One region of the Streptomyces sp. NPDC088553 genome, then DNA from elsewhere that is predicted to be linked to it. Evidence: riboswitches for the same ligand, from Rfam matches in the RefSeq annotation. Region 1 holds a riboswitch; the other holds the start of a gene.
The links. A riboswitch is a leader RNA that binds a small molecule or an ion and turns the genes downstream of it on or off. The one in region 1 is predicted to bind cyclic di-AMP.

Region 1 (7,033 bases):
GCGTCCGCGCAGTCCTTGCCCAGGCCCGGGCAGATCACCTCGGCGCAGCTGGAGGCGCACCTGGCCAAGGCGGTCGAGCAGGAGCGCACGGCGGCGGCCTGCACTCCGGCCTGCGCCGGCCAGATCGTGTAGCGGTCCCCGACGGACGAGGAGGTGGAGATGAACACCGCGGACCGTTCCGGGGAGGGCAGGACATGGTGCCCGAGCGGCAAGGCCGACGCACCGGAGTCGGTGGTCCTGGGAGTGCGGTCGGGGCAGGGCGGCGAGGTCGTGTACCTCGCCGATCCCGTGCCGGCCGGAGACGTCCTGCCGGTCATCCCGAAGGATGTCGAGCCGACCCGGGTCCTGCGCTTCGCGTCGCACTGCGTCAGCGACTGTCTGCACCGCAGGGGCAATGACTGCGGGCTGGTGGAGCGGGTGGCCGCGACGCCGGCGGACGAGCACCGGAGCGTGCCGCGGTGTCATCTGCGCCCCCACTGCAAGTGGTGGGTCCAGGTCGGTGTGGACGGCTGCCGCAGGTGCCCGGCCCTGGCGACCACCGTCGTCGAGGGCGACGACCTGGGCGCGCTGGTCGCCGACCCCGGCACCACCCGGGCACAGCTGGACGCCTGGATCGCGGAGGCCGGGGCGGGCGCGCGCTGGGGGTGAACAGGGCCCACAGGGTGCCGGGGCTCGCCGCGATGTTCGGGTGCATTGCCTCGTCAGGTCGGGGACGCCGCTTGCGGGTGGTTGCCCGCGAGTGCGGTGTGTCCGCGGTGGTGCTTGTGGGAGTGGAGCCGGCCGGGGACCTGGAAGCGTGTCCCGGACCCGCGTGCGAAGCAGGCGTCTCAGCTCTCGGCGGGGGCGGCGGGCCGGTCTGCTTGCCGGGAATCGGTTCGCCATCAACGGGGTTGGTGGGGGAGGAGCCGATATTGGAGGGTCATGCGAGCGATTCAGGTGTACGAAGTGGGCGGTCCCGAGGTGCTGCGGGAGGCCGAGGTGGACCAGCCGCGGCCGGGTCCGGGCGAGGCGGTCGTGGAGGTCGCCGCATCCGGGGTCAACTTCCTCGACGTCTACCACCGCGAAGGCCGGTACAGCCTCCCGCTGCCCTTCACCCCGGGCGCTGAGGGCGCCGGCACGGTCGTCGAGGTCGGACCCGGCGTCGCTGACGTCGCAGTCGGGGACCGGGTCGGTTGGGTGGAGATTCCCGGCACGTATGCCGAGCGGGCCGTCGTCGACTCCTCCCGGCTGGTGCCGCTGCCCGACGACATCGGCTTCGAGACAGCCGCCGCCGTGCTCCTCCAAGGCATGACCGCGCACTATCTCGTCAAGGACGCCTACCCGGTTCAGGGGGGCGACACGGTGCTCGTGCACGCGGCTGCTGGTGGCATGGGGCTGCTTCTGACCCAGCTCATCACCCATCTCGGCGGCAGGGTGATCGGCACGACGTCGACCACGGCCAAGGCCGAGCTGGCGAAGCGTGCCGGGGCCGCCGAGGTGATCCTTTCCTCCGCGGTCGACGATCTCGCAGCCGAGGTGAGGCGGCTCAACGGCGGTCAGGGACTGCCGGTTGTCTTCGACGGCGTCGGCGCGCACACCTTCGATGCGAGCCTCGCCAGCCTGCGGACCCGCGGCCATCTCGTGCTCTTCGGCGCGGCAAGTGGTGCCGTGCCGCCGTTTGATCCGATTCGGCTCGCCCACGGCGGTTCGCTGACCCTGATCCGGCCCAGCCTCGGGGACTTCATCGCCGATCGGTCCGAACTGCTCCGACGGGCCGCCGATGTGTTCGAGTGGGTGCGCTCCAAGGCGCTTGAGGTCACCGTAACGGGCCGCTACGCATTGTCCGAGGCCGCCCAGGCCCACAGCGATCTGGAGGCTCGGCGTACCACCGGCAAGCTGCTCGTCGTTCCCGATGCGGCCGCTGTCGGGCGCCGCGGGGAGACGCTGAGCTGATCACGGGTGACGAGGTCGGGGATCTCGGAGCCGGGTCACACCCCTTCAAGATCCCTCAGCCGAGACTGGCTCACCCGTCCACGACCTCCCGGGACGGAACAGCTGGGGCCCGTCCGGCGGATCAGGGCCGGACGGGCCCAGGGCGGGCAGACCCGGTCGCCTTCGTGGCGACGCGGGTGGGTCAGAGGCTCAGGCCCTTGGAGCGCAGCCACTCCGCCGGGTCGAGGCCGGAGCCGCCGGGGGTGTGCACCTCCATGTGGAGGTGGGCGCCGGTGACGTTGCCGGTGGCGCCGACGCGGCCGATGGTCTCGCCGGTGCCCACGGTCTGGCCGGCGGAGACCGTCATGGAGGACATGTGGGCGTACCAGATCTCGGTGCCGTCCGAGAGCTCCAGGACGACGCGGTAGCCGTACGAGCCGGACCAGCCCGCCGACTTGACGGTGCCGCTGTGGACGGCCTTGAGCGGGGTGCCGGTGGGGGCGGCGAAGTCGAGGCCGGTGTGGTAGCCGGAGGACCACATCGACCCGGACTGCATGTAGGTGGCGCTGAGGCTGTACGAGGAGAGCGGCAGCGTGTAGCTCGCGGCCAGCTTGGCGAGGCGCTCGGCCTCGGCCGCCGCCTCGGCCTTCGCCTTCGCCTCGGCTTCCGCCTTCGCCTTGGCCTCCGCCTCGGCCTTGGCCTTCGCCTCGGCGGCCGCCTTCTCCGCCGCGTCGGCCTTGGCCGCGGCCTCCGCGGCGGCCTTCTCGGCCGCCGCCTTCTCCGCCGCGGCCTTCTCGGCGCCGTCGGCGGAGGCCTGCTGCTGCTCGGCCTGCTGGAGGATGCGGGCGCGCAGGGCCTCGCCCGCGTCGCCGGCGCCGGTCGCGGCCTTCGCCGCCGGACCGTCCTGGGTGACCAGGCCGGCCTGCCGCATCTGCGGGGTCCCGGTGCCCTGCTCGTCGTCGAGGGTGGCGTACGCGGTGCTGGTGAGCGGGTTCGGGTTGGCGCGGGCCGCGCTGACCGTCTCGTGGCTCTCCTCGGGGAGGAGGTCGCCGACACCGGGGAGGTCGTGGGCGTCCGGCAGGTTGAGGTCCGGGAGCGATATCGCCACCGGGGGCTTCTCCTGCGCGGTGGCGAGGCCACCCGCGCCGACGGCCGCGATCACACCGACGCCGAGGACGGTGGAGGAGCGGGCGAAGTTGGAGCGCTGCTTGACGACACGGTGGCGGCCGCCGGAGCGGCTCTCGGCGCGGAGGGATCCCTCGGTGGGGTTCCACTCGGTGTCCGGGGCGGCAGGACCCGCACCACCACCGAAGGCATCGAAGGGGGCTTCGGGTGCGGGAGTGTTGGACGCCACGAAGGCGCGCTCCTTTCCTTCCTTCTCGCCTACCGGGTTAGCTGACGGGTTCGGAGCAGGAAGGTCTCCTACGGGCACGTCGCACGGGTGCGATGGGCTCGATTCACCCCAAGTGGTGGTTCCCCGGTTCCTTTTCAGGATTCGGCGCGTGCGCACGGTGCCGTCTCTTGCGACGGCTGGGACGACCGCACTGCGTTATCGAACGTTAATAGACACGGGGTGTCGATTCCAAGCTGTTCCTCTTGATCATTCATTGAATTGGGCGGTAATGGCCCGAGTTGACCGCCCTTCAGCAGGGGAAGCCAAAACCCTCGCGATCTGACGTTATGTCAATTGTTATCGCAGTGACACCTCGCGACTACGGCTGGTGACCGGGCCCGCCGCCGGGCGATCCGGACCCGCCGGGCGGCACCACCGGCATCGTCCGGCGCCGCTCCGGCTGCCCCGTCGCCGGCCGGCTCAGCGCGAGCAGCGCCATGTCGTCGGTCGACCCGCCGCCGGTGTGCAGCCGTACGTCGTCCACGAGCGCGTCGAGCAGTTCCTCCGGCCCGGGGAAGATCCGTCCGGCGAGCCGTTCCCCCGGGTCGTAGAAGACGCCCTCGGCGTTCCGCGCCTCCGAGAGACCGTCGGTGTAGAAGAGCAGCGTCGCGCCCGGCGGATACGGCCGCGCCTCGGCCCGGTCCGGCCACGACGCCAGATCGCCCATGCCGAGCGGCAGCGCCGGCTCGCCGGGCTCCATCGTGTCCAGGCTCCCGTCCGTGTACAGCATCAGCGGAGGCGGGTGCCCGCGGTTGACGACCCGTACGAAACCGTCGAAGGTGCCGCTCCCGTCACCGCGCGGGATCTCGGCGAGGACGGCCGTGGTGAACCCCTCGAAGGCATCGAGCCCGTGCCGGCGGGTGCCCTCCCGGGCGAGGGCCCGCTCCAGCCGCTGCGCCACGCCCTCCAGGGTCCGTTCCTGCTCGGCCGCCTCCCGGAACGCCCCGATGACGACGGCGACGGCCTCGACCGCGTCCATGCCCTTGCCGCGGACGTCGCCGACCACGAGCCGTACCCCGTAGGGGGTGTCCTGGACGGCGAACAGGTCGCCGCCGATGAACGCGTCCGCCTGCGCCGCCTCGTACCGCGCCGCGCACTGCAGCCCGCCGATGCGCTCGGCGGGCGTCGGCAGCACCGCCTTCTGCGCGGTCTCCGCGATGACCCGCGCCGAGGCGAGCCGCTCGCCGCTGCGGAGGACGACCCGGTTGATGAGCACCGCGAGCACCGCGACCGTGAGCACGGTCAGGAACTCGGTGAGCGACGGGATCTCGGTCGCGGTGTCGTTGTAGATGTGCAGCCCGACGGAGGCGAGGACGGCCGCGATCCCGGTGAGCAGCGTCGTGAGGGTGGAGGAGAACGGGGCCGCGATCAGCGGGGCCGCGGAGAACATCGGCGCCGCGCTGTACTTGGGCGGCGTCAGGACGTCGAAGAAGACACCGCCCACGATGATCAGCGGCGGCAGCGCCCGGATGAACCTCCGGGCACCGCCGTACGGGCGACGGCCCTCGCCGCCCCGCCGCCCGCCGATCGCTCCTGGGGGGTGCCCCACCTGTGCTCTCCTGCCCGGTCCGTACCCGGCCGCGGCCCGTACCGCGCCCTCCCAGGGTGGCCGCCGCCACCCGGGGCGGCGACTCCCACGGGGCCGACTGGCGTACGGACCGGAGGGCCGGGCCCGGCCACGCGCGCGGGGAGCCTGGCCGGGCGCGGCCACGCGCGCGTACGGGCGGGTAGGGGCCCGGCCCCGGCTCAGTCCGCCGGCGCCGCTCCCTCCGCCAGCCGCCCGCCCCTCGCCAGGAGGGCCATCGCCGCGGCGCACCCCAGCCCCACCGCGCACAGCGCGAGCCACGGCACCGCCGACCAGCCGGTCACGTCGAGCAGCGCGCCCGTCCCCAGGTTCCCGAGGGTGATCCCGATCCCGCACACCGTGTTGTAGAGCCCGTAGTGGGTGGCCACCCAGCGCCCCCGGGACAGGGCGACGACGGTGTCCATCTCGTACGGGTAGAGCACCGCGTTCGCGACGGCCAGGACCACCGCGCACAGCAGCAACCCCACCAGGCCACGGCCGAGGGCCGCCGGGAACAGGAAGGCCCCGCCCATCAGGGCGAGCCCGAGGACCAGACACCGCTCCCGGCTCAGCCGCCGCTTGCACCAGGCGGTGATCCGCAGCTGCCCGGCGAGCGCGACCAGCGCGGAGACGACGAAGAGCGCCGTCGTGGGCCCCGTGCCGCCGGCGGCGAGCGGCAACGCCAGATAGACCTGGAAGGACAGCACGTACGAGCCGGTCATCGCGAGCGAGAAGAGCCAGAAGGTGCGGTGGGAGAGCACCGTGCGGAACTGCCCTCGCCCCTCCCCGTCCCGCTCCCGCCGCTCCCCCCGCGCGGGCATGTAGCGGAGCTGTACGAGGGTCAGCCCGGCGAACAGCACCGCCGCCACGACGCACGTCAGCCGGAACGACACCCCCGTCAGGGCCACCCCCACGAGCGGCCCGAGCAGGATGCCCGCCTGGTAGTGGACGTTGAACAGGGCGAAGGCCTGGACCCGGCGCTCCTCCCCCGCCTCCGCCGCGAGACAGGCCCGGACGGCGGGGTTGAACAGCGCCCCCGCGAGCCCGGTCGCCAGCGAGGCGGCGATCAGCATCGGGAGCGACTGCGCGAACGCGAGCGCCCCGAAGCCGACCGTCCGCAGGGCGCAGCCCGCCACGATGAGCGGCTTGAAGCCGAGCCGGTCGGCGAGCGCCCCGCCGACGAGGAACATGCCCTGCTGGGAGAGGTTCCGGGCGCCGAGCACGAGCCCGACCGCCCAGGCCGCCATGCCGAGCCCGTCCGCGAGGTGCGCGGCCAGGTACGGCATGAGCATGTAGAAGCCGAGGTTGATGGTGAGCTGGTTGAGGAAGAGGAGCCGGACGGCCGGTTCGAAGGTACGGCTCTGCCTCCAGACCCCGCCCTCGGGCGGCGCTGCCGTCGTGGTCAACGCGTCGCCCCCGTCCGGTCCATGACCCTGCGGGTCCAGCCGCTGACCGTGTCGGCGGAGACGTACCCGGCGGGGTCCTCCCGTACGGGCCCGTCGAGAAGACCGTGGGCCGCGCAGAACTCGTCGTTGAAGACGGTGTCGAAGTACCGCTGCGGCCCGTCGGGGAAGACGGCCGCGATCCGCGTCCCGCGCGGCCGGGTCCGGGCCAGCCAGCCGGCGACCAGCGCGACCGCGCCGACGCTCCAGCCGCCCGTGGCGAACTGACGCGAGGCCAGACGTCGGGCCGCCCGTACCGCCTCGGCGGGCCCCACCCAGTGGATCTCGTCGAAGGCGCCGTGGTCCACGTTGCCCGGGTGGATGGAGGAGCCGAGGCCGCGCATCAGCCGCTCCCCGGCCGGCAGGCCGAAGACGGTGGAGCCGACGGAGTCCACGCCGACGAGTTCGAGCGCGGGGCTGCTGGTGGCGCGCAGGGCCCGGGAGATCCCGGCCGAGTGGCCGCCGGTGCCGACCGCGCAGACGAGGACGTCGATCCGGTCGAGCTGCCCGGACAGCTCGGCGGCGAGCCCCGCGTACGCGCCGGGGTTGTCGGGGTTCCCGTACTGGTCGGGCCACCACGCCCCGTCGAGGCTCACGAGCAGCTCGGCGACCCGGTCCATCCGGGCCTGCTGCCACCCGCCCCGGGGGCTCGGCTCCGGTACGACATGGACCCGGGCGCCGTGGGCGACGAGCATCCGCTCGACCATCGGTTCGAGGCCGGGG
Region 2 (7,033 bases), on a different contig from region 1:
CGGAACCCGGACCCTCGACCCCTACTCGAAGCTCCTCTCGAACCGGATCGTCTTCCTCGGGACGCCGATCGACGAGACGTCGGCCAACGACGTCATCGCCCAGTTCCTGTATCTGGACCACGCGGGCCCCGAACAGGACGTCTCGCTCTACATCAACTCCCCCGGCGGCTCGATCAGCGCCATGACCGCGATCTACGACACGATGCGCTCGCTCCACTGCGACGTGGAGACCACCTGCCTGGGCCAGGCCGTCTCCACCGCCGCCGTGCTGCTCTCCGCCGGCACCCCGGGCAAGCGCATGATGCTCCCGGGCGCCCGGGTCACACTGCGTCAGCCCGCCATGGACGAGCCGCTCCAGGGCCAGCCGAGCGATCTCGACATCCACGCCCGTGAACTGCTCCGCCTCCGCGCGCTGATGGCGGGGATGCTCGCCGAGCACACGGGGCGGGACCGGGAGCGCGTCGACGCCGACCTCGACCGCCTCACGGTCCTGGACGCGCCGGCGGCGGTCGCGTACGGCCTGGTGGACCACGTGATCACGAACCGGCGCGCGGGCGCCGGCGGCACGGCGGGGTGAGCCGGCCGTGGTTCCCGAGCTGCCTCCGCTGCCCGCCCTGACCCGCGCCGAGAGTGAACTCGTCGACGCCTACCTCGAAGTCGTCGACCTCCTCGGAAAGATCAATCCATCCAGAGGCCCGCATACCTATGGCGCGTTGCGTGCGGCACAAGCCCTGGTAGGGCGGGCGGAGGCACTCCTCCAAGCCCTGACGCTCATGCATATGCGGGGCGAGAACGAGGTGCACGCGGACACATTGGCGCGCGCCCTCAGGGTGTTGGACGGTGAGCGCCGCGCGGACCGCGTCACCGTCCCGCGCACCCGGGCGAGTTGACATATCCGCGTGTCGTGTCGAGGTCCGGACGGCCGACGCGCACCGCAGAATCGCTCCCCCGTTCGGCGTAGTCGACGAGTCGACATATGTGCCGGGTGAGTTGCGCAACAGGTGTACACATCTGGCGGAATGGGGTGTTCCACCGCTGGTGCGAGGCTCGTAGGCCACACCTCCGAAGATCGCAAAGGCTCCCTGTCCACCCGTATGGATCAGTCGTGAGGAGCCTCACATATCGCCGTTTCAGCTCGGATTTCGACCTGTGTGTGGGTCAAGATCCCTGTCGACGACAAGCCCCCGCCACCGCGGCGGGGCGGTCCGGGCGGACGCCGAGTCCTGCCGCTGTCCCGGACGTCTGGTCGACAGGATTGGATCGGCAGGAGTGGAGGACCCGATTTTTACGGGGCGTACGCGCTGTTCCGGCAGCGAGGCCGTCCCTTGGGGTGAAGCCGCGTCAGCGGCCGGGCATCTTCGCCAGCCCGAACCCGACAGGTCATCCTTCGCAGGCGGCTGACGAAGGGTTGCGCATGACTGCGCAGATGCACGTCCCGTCCCTGCTGTCCCGGGCCGGAGCCGTCTCGGCTCTCACCCTCGCCGCCGTCGGCGGCACGCTGTTCGCACCCGGTGCGGCGGCGGAGGCCCAGGCAGCCACCACGCACGCGAACAAGGCACTGAGCGTCGCCGCGTCCAAGAAGGGAGCTCCGTACCGGTACGGGAGCACCGGACCCTCCAGGTTCGACTGCTCCGGTCTGACGCTCTACGCGTACAAGCAGGCGGGCAAGTCGCTGCCCCGCACCGCGCAGCAGCAGTACAACAAGACCCGGCACATCTCCGCCTCCACCAGGCAGAAGGGGGACCTGGTCTTCTTCCACTCCGGCGGGAGGGTGTACCACGTGGGCATCTACGCCGGGAGCGGCAAGATCTGGCACTCGCCCAAGACGGGTTCATGGGTGAAGCTCGACAAGATCTGGTCGTCGAAGGTCTACTACGGCCGCGTCCGCTGATCAGGCGGCGGTAGCGGTTCGTCCGTGGGGGGGGTGCGGTGGCGCCGCCGTACCCCTGACCGACAGCACGGGACCTAACAGCTCGCCATGGGGGCCACGGTCCACGGCAGAGTGATCCAGACCGTCTTGCCGCCGTCCTCGGTCGGCGTGACCGACAGACGGCCGCCGGCTTCCGCGGCCAGGACGCGGATGATGACCATGCCGCGGCCGTTGTCCTGCTGGACCGCCGCCGGGAGGCGGCGCGGCCGGCGCGGATGACTGTCGGTGACGCCGATGTGGAGCCGCTCGTCGCGCTCCAGACGGACGTCGACCGTGAAGGTGGGCGACTGCCCGAGCGTGTGCAGAACGGCGTTGGTGGCCAGTTCGGAGACGATCAGCCGGATCGAGTCCGCGATCTCCGCGGCGTCGTCCAGACCCCAGCCCATGAGGACGTCCGCGACGTACCGACGTGCTGTGGGGACCGAGGCGGGATCGCTCGGCAGCGTGACGGATGCTTCCTGGTGATCTGCCATGACGACGCTGTCCCTTTCCCACCGGGGCCACCGCCCCGGATTGCGCTTCGCGTCAGAGTGCCACCGATCGTGCCGCGCCGTGCGGCGTTCCACCAAGATATGTCCCCATCTGTCGCCCGAAGCGGTGAACTCTGGGGCCCGGAAACGCTCTTGGCGTCCTACCCGGCCGCGGGAGCGGTGCGCAGGATCGTCCGTACCGCGTGCTCGATCTGCGCGTCGGTCAGATCGGCGCGGGCCGTGAGCCGCAGCCGTGAGATGCCGTCGGGGACCGACGGGGGCCGGAAGCAGCCGACCGCCAGCCCCTGTTCCCGGCAGTCCGCAGCCCAGCCCAGGGCCGCCTCCGGCGAGGGCGCGCGCACCGAGACGACGGCCGCGTCGGGCCGGGCCGCCGTGAGACCGGCCTCGGTGAGCAGCCGGTACAGCGTGGTCGCGACGGTACGGGCCCGCTCGGCGAGGCCCGGTTCGGCCCTGATCAGACGCAGGCTCGCGAGGGCGCCGCCCGCGGCGGCCGGGGCGAGACCGGTGTCGAAGATGAAGGTGCGGGCCGCGTTCACCAGGTGCTCGATCACCCGGGCCGGGCCGAGGACGGCACCGCCCTGGCTGCCGAGGGACTTGGAGAGGGTCAGGGTGGCGATGACGTCCTCGTCGCCCGCGAGCCCGGCCTCGTGGAGGGCGCCCCGGCCGCCTTCGCCGAGGACACCGAAGCCGTGGGCGTCGTCCACCACGAGTCCGGCGCCGTGCGCGCGGCAGGCTTCCGCCAGCTCCGCCAGCGGGGCCTTGTCGCCGTCGACGGAGAACACGGAGTCGCTGACGACCAGGGCCCGCCGCCCGGGGTGCGCGCCGAGGGTCTTGCGTACGGCCTCGGGTTCGGTGTGCGGCACGACGGCCGTCTCGGCGCGGGCCAGGCGGCAGCCGTCCACGATCGAGGCGTGGTTGGACGCGTCGGAGACGATCAGGGAGTCGCGGCCGCCGAGCGCGGTGAGCGCGGCCAGGTTGGCGGTGTAGCCGGAGGAGAAGACGAGGGCAGCCTCGAAGCCGCAGAACTCGGCGAGCTCGCGCTCCAGCCGGGTGTGCAGCCGGGTGGTGCCGGTGACGAGCCGGGAGCCGGTGGAGCCGGCGCCCCAGCGCCTCGCCGCGTCGGCGGCCGCCTCGGTGACCTCCGGGCGGCGGGTGAGGCCCAGGTAGTCGTTGCCCGCCAGGTCGAGCAGGTCCGACTCGGCGGCCCGTGGCCGCAGCGTACGGACGAGACCGGCGTCCGCCCGGCGGCGCGCCTCGGCGTCGGTCCAGTCGAACGCGGTACGGCGGGGGCCCGCGGCCCCCGCGTCGTCGGCCTGTGGCATTCGGCGATCCTTTTGTAGGCAGCGCACAGACCCTAACCGGAGGATGCCGAGGTCGGGATGTGGTCATCCACACACCTCTATCGGGGGCGTTTGTTCGGATCCTCCTTGGCCAGGGGGTGGGCGGTAGGCAAGGATCAGCGTTTATGGACCTGCTGAACACGCTGGTGGAGAAGGGGCTGCGGCGCGAGCTGCCGACCCGTGAAGAAGCGCTCGCCGTCCTGGCGACCTCCGACGACGAACTGCTCGATGTGGTGGCGGCGGCCGGCAAGGTGCGCCGTCAGTGGTTCGGGCGCCGGGTGAAGCTCAACTACCTGGTGAACCTGAAGTCGGGCCTGTGCCCCGAGGACTGCTCGTACTGCTCGCAGCGGCTCGGCTCCAAGGCCGAGATCCTCAAGTACACCTGGCTGAAGCCGGACGAGGCCTCGCAGGCCGCCGCCGCGGGTGTCGCGGGCGGGGCCAAGCGGGTGTGTCTGGTCGCGAGCGGCCGCGGTCCGACGGACCGGGACGTCGAGCGGGTCGGCAGGACCATCGAGGCCATCAAGGAGCAGAACGAGGGCATCGAGGTGTGCGCCTGTCTGGGCCTCCTCTCGGACGGCCAGGCGGAGCGGCTCAAGGACGCCGGCGCCGACGCGTACAACCACAACCTGAACACGTCCGAGGCGACGTACGCCGGAATCACCAAGACCCACACGTACGCCGACCGGGTGGACACCGTGCAGAAGGCGCACGCCGCCGGTCTGTCGGCCTGCTCGGGTCTGATCGCCGGCATGGGCGAGACCGACGAGGACCTCGTCGACGTCGTGTACGCGCTGCGCGAGCTCGACTCGGACTCGGTGCCGGTCAACTTCCTCATTCCCTTCGAGGGGACGCCGCTCGCCAAGGAATGGAACCTCACCCCGCAGCGCTGTCTGCGGATCCTGGCGATGGTGCGGTTCGTCTGCCCCGACGTCGAGGTGCGGATCGCGGGCGGCCGTGAGGTGCACCTGCGCTCGATGCAGCCGCTCGCGCTGAACATCGCGAACTCGATCTTCCTCGGCGACTACCTGACGAGCGAGGGCCAGGCCGGCCAGGCCGACCTGGACATGATCGCGGACGCGGGCTTCGAGGTGGAGGGCGCGGGCACGACGACGCTCCCGAAGCACCGCGCGGACGCGCTCGCCGCGGCGGGCGGCGGCTGTGGTTCCCAGGCGTCGGCGGGATGCGGCTCGCACGACGCGTCGGAAGGCGCGGGCTGCGGCTCGCACGACGCGGCCGGTGGCGGCTGCGGTCCGTGCGGCGGTCACGCGCAGGCGGCCCCTGCGGCGGAGCCCGCCGCCGAGCCCGCGAACGAGGTGCCGGGCGCCCGTCCCGACCTCGTGGCGGTGCGCCGCCGCGGCGCCGGGACGGAGCTCGCCCCGAATGCGTAACGACGAACTGCTCGCCCTGGACCGGGCACACGTCTGGCATCCGTACGGGCCCATGCCGGGACGCACGGAGCCGCTGGTCGTCGAGTCCGCGTCGGGCGTCCGGCTCCGGCTCGCCGAACCGGTGCACGGCCAGGCCGAGTTGATCGACGGCATGTCCTCGTGGTGGTCGGCGCTCCACGGCTACAACCACCCCGTCCTCAACGAGGCGGCGCACAGCCAGCTGGACCGGATGAGCCACGTCATGTTCGGCGGGCTCACCCACGAGCCGGCCGTGCGGCTCGCCACCCGTCTGGTCGAGATCACCCCGGAACCGCTCCAGCACGTCTTCCTCAGCGACTCCGGCTCGGTCTCCGTCGAGGTCGCGGCCAAGATGTGTCTGCAGTACTGGCGCTCGGTGGGCCGGCCCGGCAAGCAGCTCCTGATGACCTGGCGTGGCGGCTACCACGGGGACACCTGGCAGCCGATGTCGCTGTGCGACCCCGAGGGCGGGATGCACGAGCTGTGGTCGGGCGTGCTCCAGCGCCAGGTGTTCGTCGACGCGCCGCCGGTCACGTACGAGGAGTCGTACGCCCGGATGCTGCGGGAGCAGATCGCCCTCCACGCGGACGAGGTCGCCGCGGTGATCGTGGAGCCGGTGGTGCAGAACGCGGGCGGGATGCGGTTCCACCCGCCCGAGTACCTGCGGGTCCTCCGCGAGGCCTGCGACGAGCACGGGGTCCTCCTGATCTTCGACGAGATCGCGACCGGCTTCGGCCGGACGGGCACGCTGTTCGGCGCCGGCCAGGCCGGTGTCTCCCCCGATGTGATGTGTGTGGGCAAGGCGCTGACGGGCGGTTACCTGTCGATGGCGGCCACGCTCTGCACGACGGAGATCGCCGAGGGCATCTCGCGCGGCGAGGTTCCCGTCCTGGCGCACGGGCCGACCTTCATGGGCAATCCGCTGGCCGCCGCGGTGGCCTGCGCGTCGATCGACCTGCTGATGTCCCAGGACTGGGCGCTGGAGGTCAAGCGCATCGAGACGGGACTCCGCGAGGGGCTCGCCCCCGCCGCGGAACTCCCCGGTGTGCGCGACGTGCGGGTGCTCGGCGCGATCGGCGTCGTCCAGCTCGACCACGACGTCGACATGGCCGCGGCCACGGAGGCGGCGGTCCGGTCGGGCGTGTGGCTGCGCCCGTTCCGCGACCTGATCTACACGATGCCGCCGTACGTGACGGGCGACGAGGACCTGGCCCGCATCTGCGCCGCGGTGCGCGCGGCGGCGGTCGCGGGCTGACGGGAAGAACGGGAAACGGGAGAACGGGGAGAACCGTGGGAATCATCGTCGTCAGCGGTACGGGTACGGAGATCGGCAAGACCGTCGTGACCGCCGCCGTCGCCGCCGTCGCCACCGCCGCCGGCCGTACGGTCGCCGTCCTCAAGCCCGCGCAGACCGGCGTCGGGCCGGACGAGCGCGGTGACGCGGACGAGGTCGTCCGGCTCTCGGGCGCGGTGGGCTCGGCCGAACTGGGTCGTTTCCCGGAGCCGCTGGCCCCGGGGACGGCGGCCCGGCGGGCAGGGCTCGCCCCGGTCGGGCCCGCGGAGGTCGCCGAGGCCGCGCGGCGGCTGGCCGCCGAGTACGACCTGGTGCTCGTGGAGGGGGCGGGCGGGCTGCTCGTCCGCTTCGACGAGGAGGGCGGCACGCTCGCGGACGCGGCGGCGCTGCTCGGCGCGCCCGTTCTGGTGGTCGTCCCCGCCGGTCTGGGGACGCTCAACTCCTCGACCCTGACGGCGGAGGCGCTGCGGGCGCGCGGGATCGAGCAGCTGGGCGTGGTGATCGGCAGCTGGCCGGACGCGCCGGACCTGGCGATGCGCTGCAACCTGGCGGACCTGCCGCGGGAGGCGGAC

Region 2: another riboswitch for cyclic di-AMP. It lies ahead of ACIP8Z_RS04560 (C40 family peptidase); the one in region 1 lies ahead of ACIP8Z_RS20600 (M23 family metallopeptidase).

Annotation. Positions count from the first base shown of each region.
Region 1 covers NZ_JBIVMG010000006.1:21,293-28,325, forward strand. The annotation lists gene ACIP8Z_RS20580 (hypothetical protein) at 1-132, shown strand, start outside; gene ACIP8Z_RS20585 (hypothetical protein) at 160-648, shown strand; partial or broken gene ACIP8Z_RS20590 (IS481 family transposase) at 694-791, opposite strand; gene ACIP8Z_RS20595 (quinone oxidoreductase family protein) at 922-1,932, shown strand; gene ACIP8Z_RS20600 (M23 family metallopeptidase) at 2,114-3,265, opposite strand; cyclic di-AMP (ydaO/yuaA leader) riboswitch at 3,277-3,422, opposite strand; gene ACIP8Z_RS20605 (PP2C family protein-serine/threonine phosphatase) at 3,624-4,853, opposite strand; gene ACIP8Z_RS20610 (MFS transporter) at 5,051-6,274, opposite strand; gene ACIP8Z_RS20615 (PLP-dependent cysteine synthase family protein) at 6,271-7,033, opposite strand, start outside.
Region 2 covers NZ_JBIVMG010000001.1:1,025,666-1,032,698, forward strand. The annotation lists gene ACIP8Z_RS04550 (ClpP family protease) at 1-577, shown strand, start outside; gene ACIP8Z_RS04555 (hypothetical protein) at 585-890, shown strand; cyclic di-AMP (ydaO/yuaA leader) riboswitch at 1,205-1,411, shown strand; gene ACIP8Z_RS04560 (C40 family peptidase) at 1,415-1,891, shown strand; gene ACIP8Z_RS04565 (ATP-binding protein) at 1,966-2,403, opposite strand; gene ACIP8Z_RS04570 (8-amino-7-oxononanoate synthase) at 2,562-3,743, opposite strand; gene bioB (biotin synthase BioB) at 3,887-5,149, shown strand; gene ACIP8Z_RS04580 (adenosylmethionine--8-amino-7-oxononanoate transaminase) at 5,142-6,422, shown strand; gene bioD (dethiobiotin synthase) at 6,458-7,033, shown strand, end outside.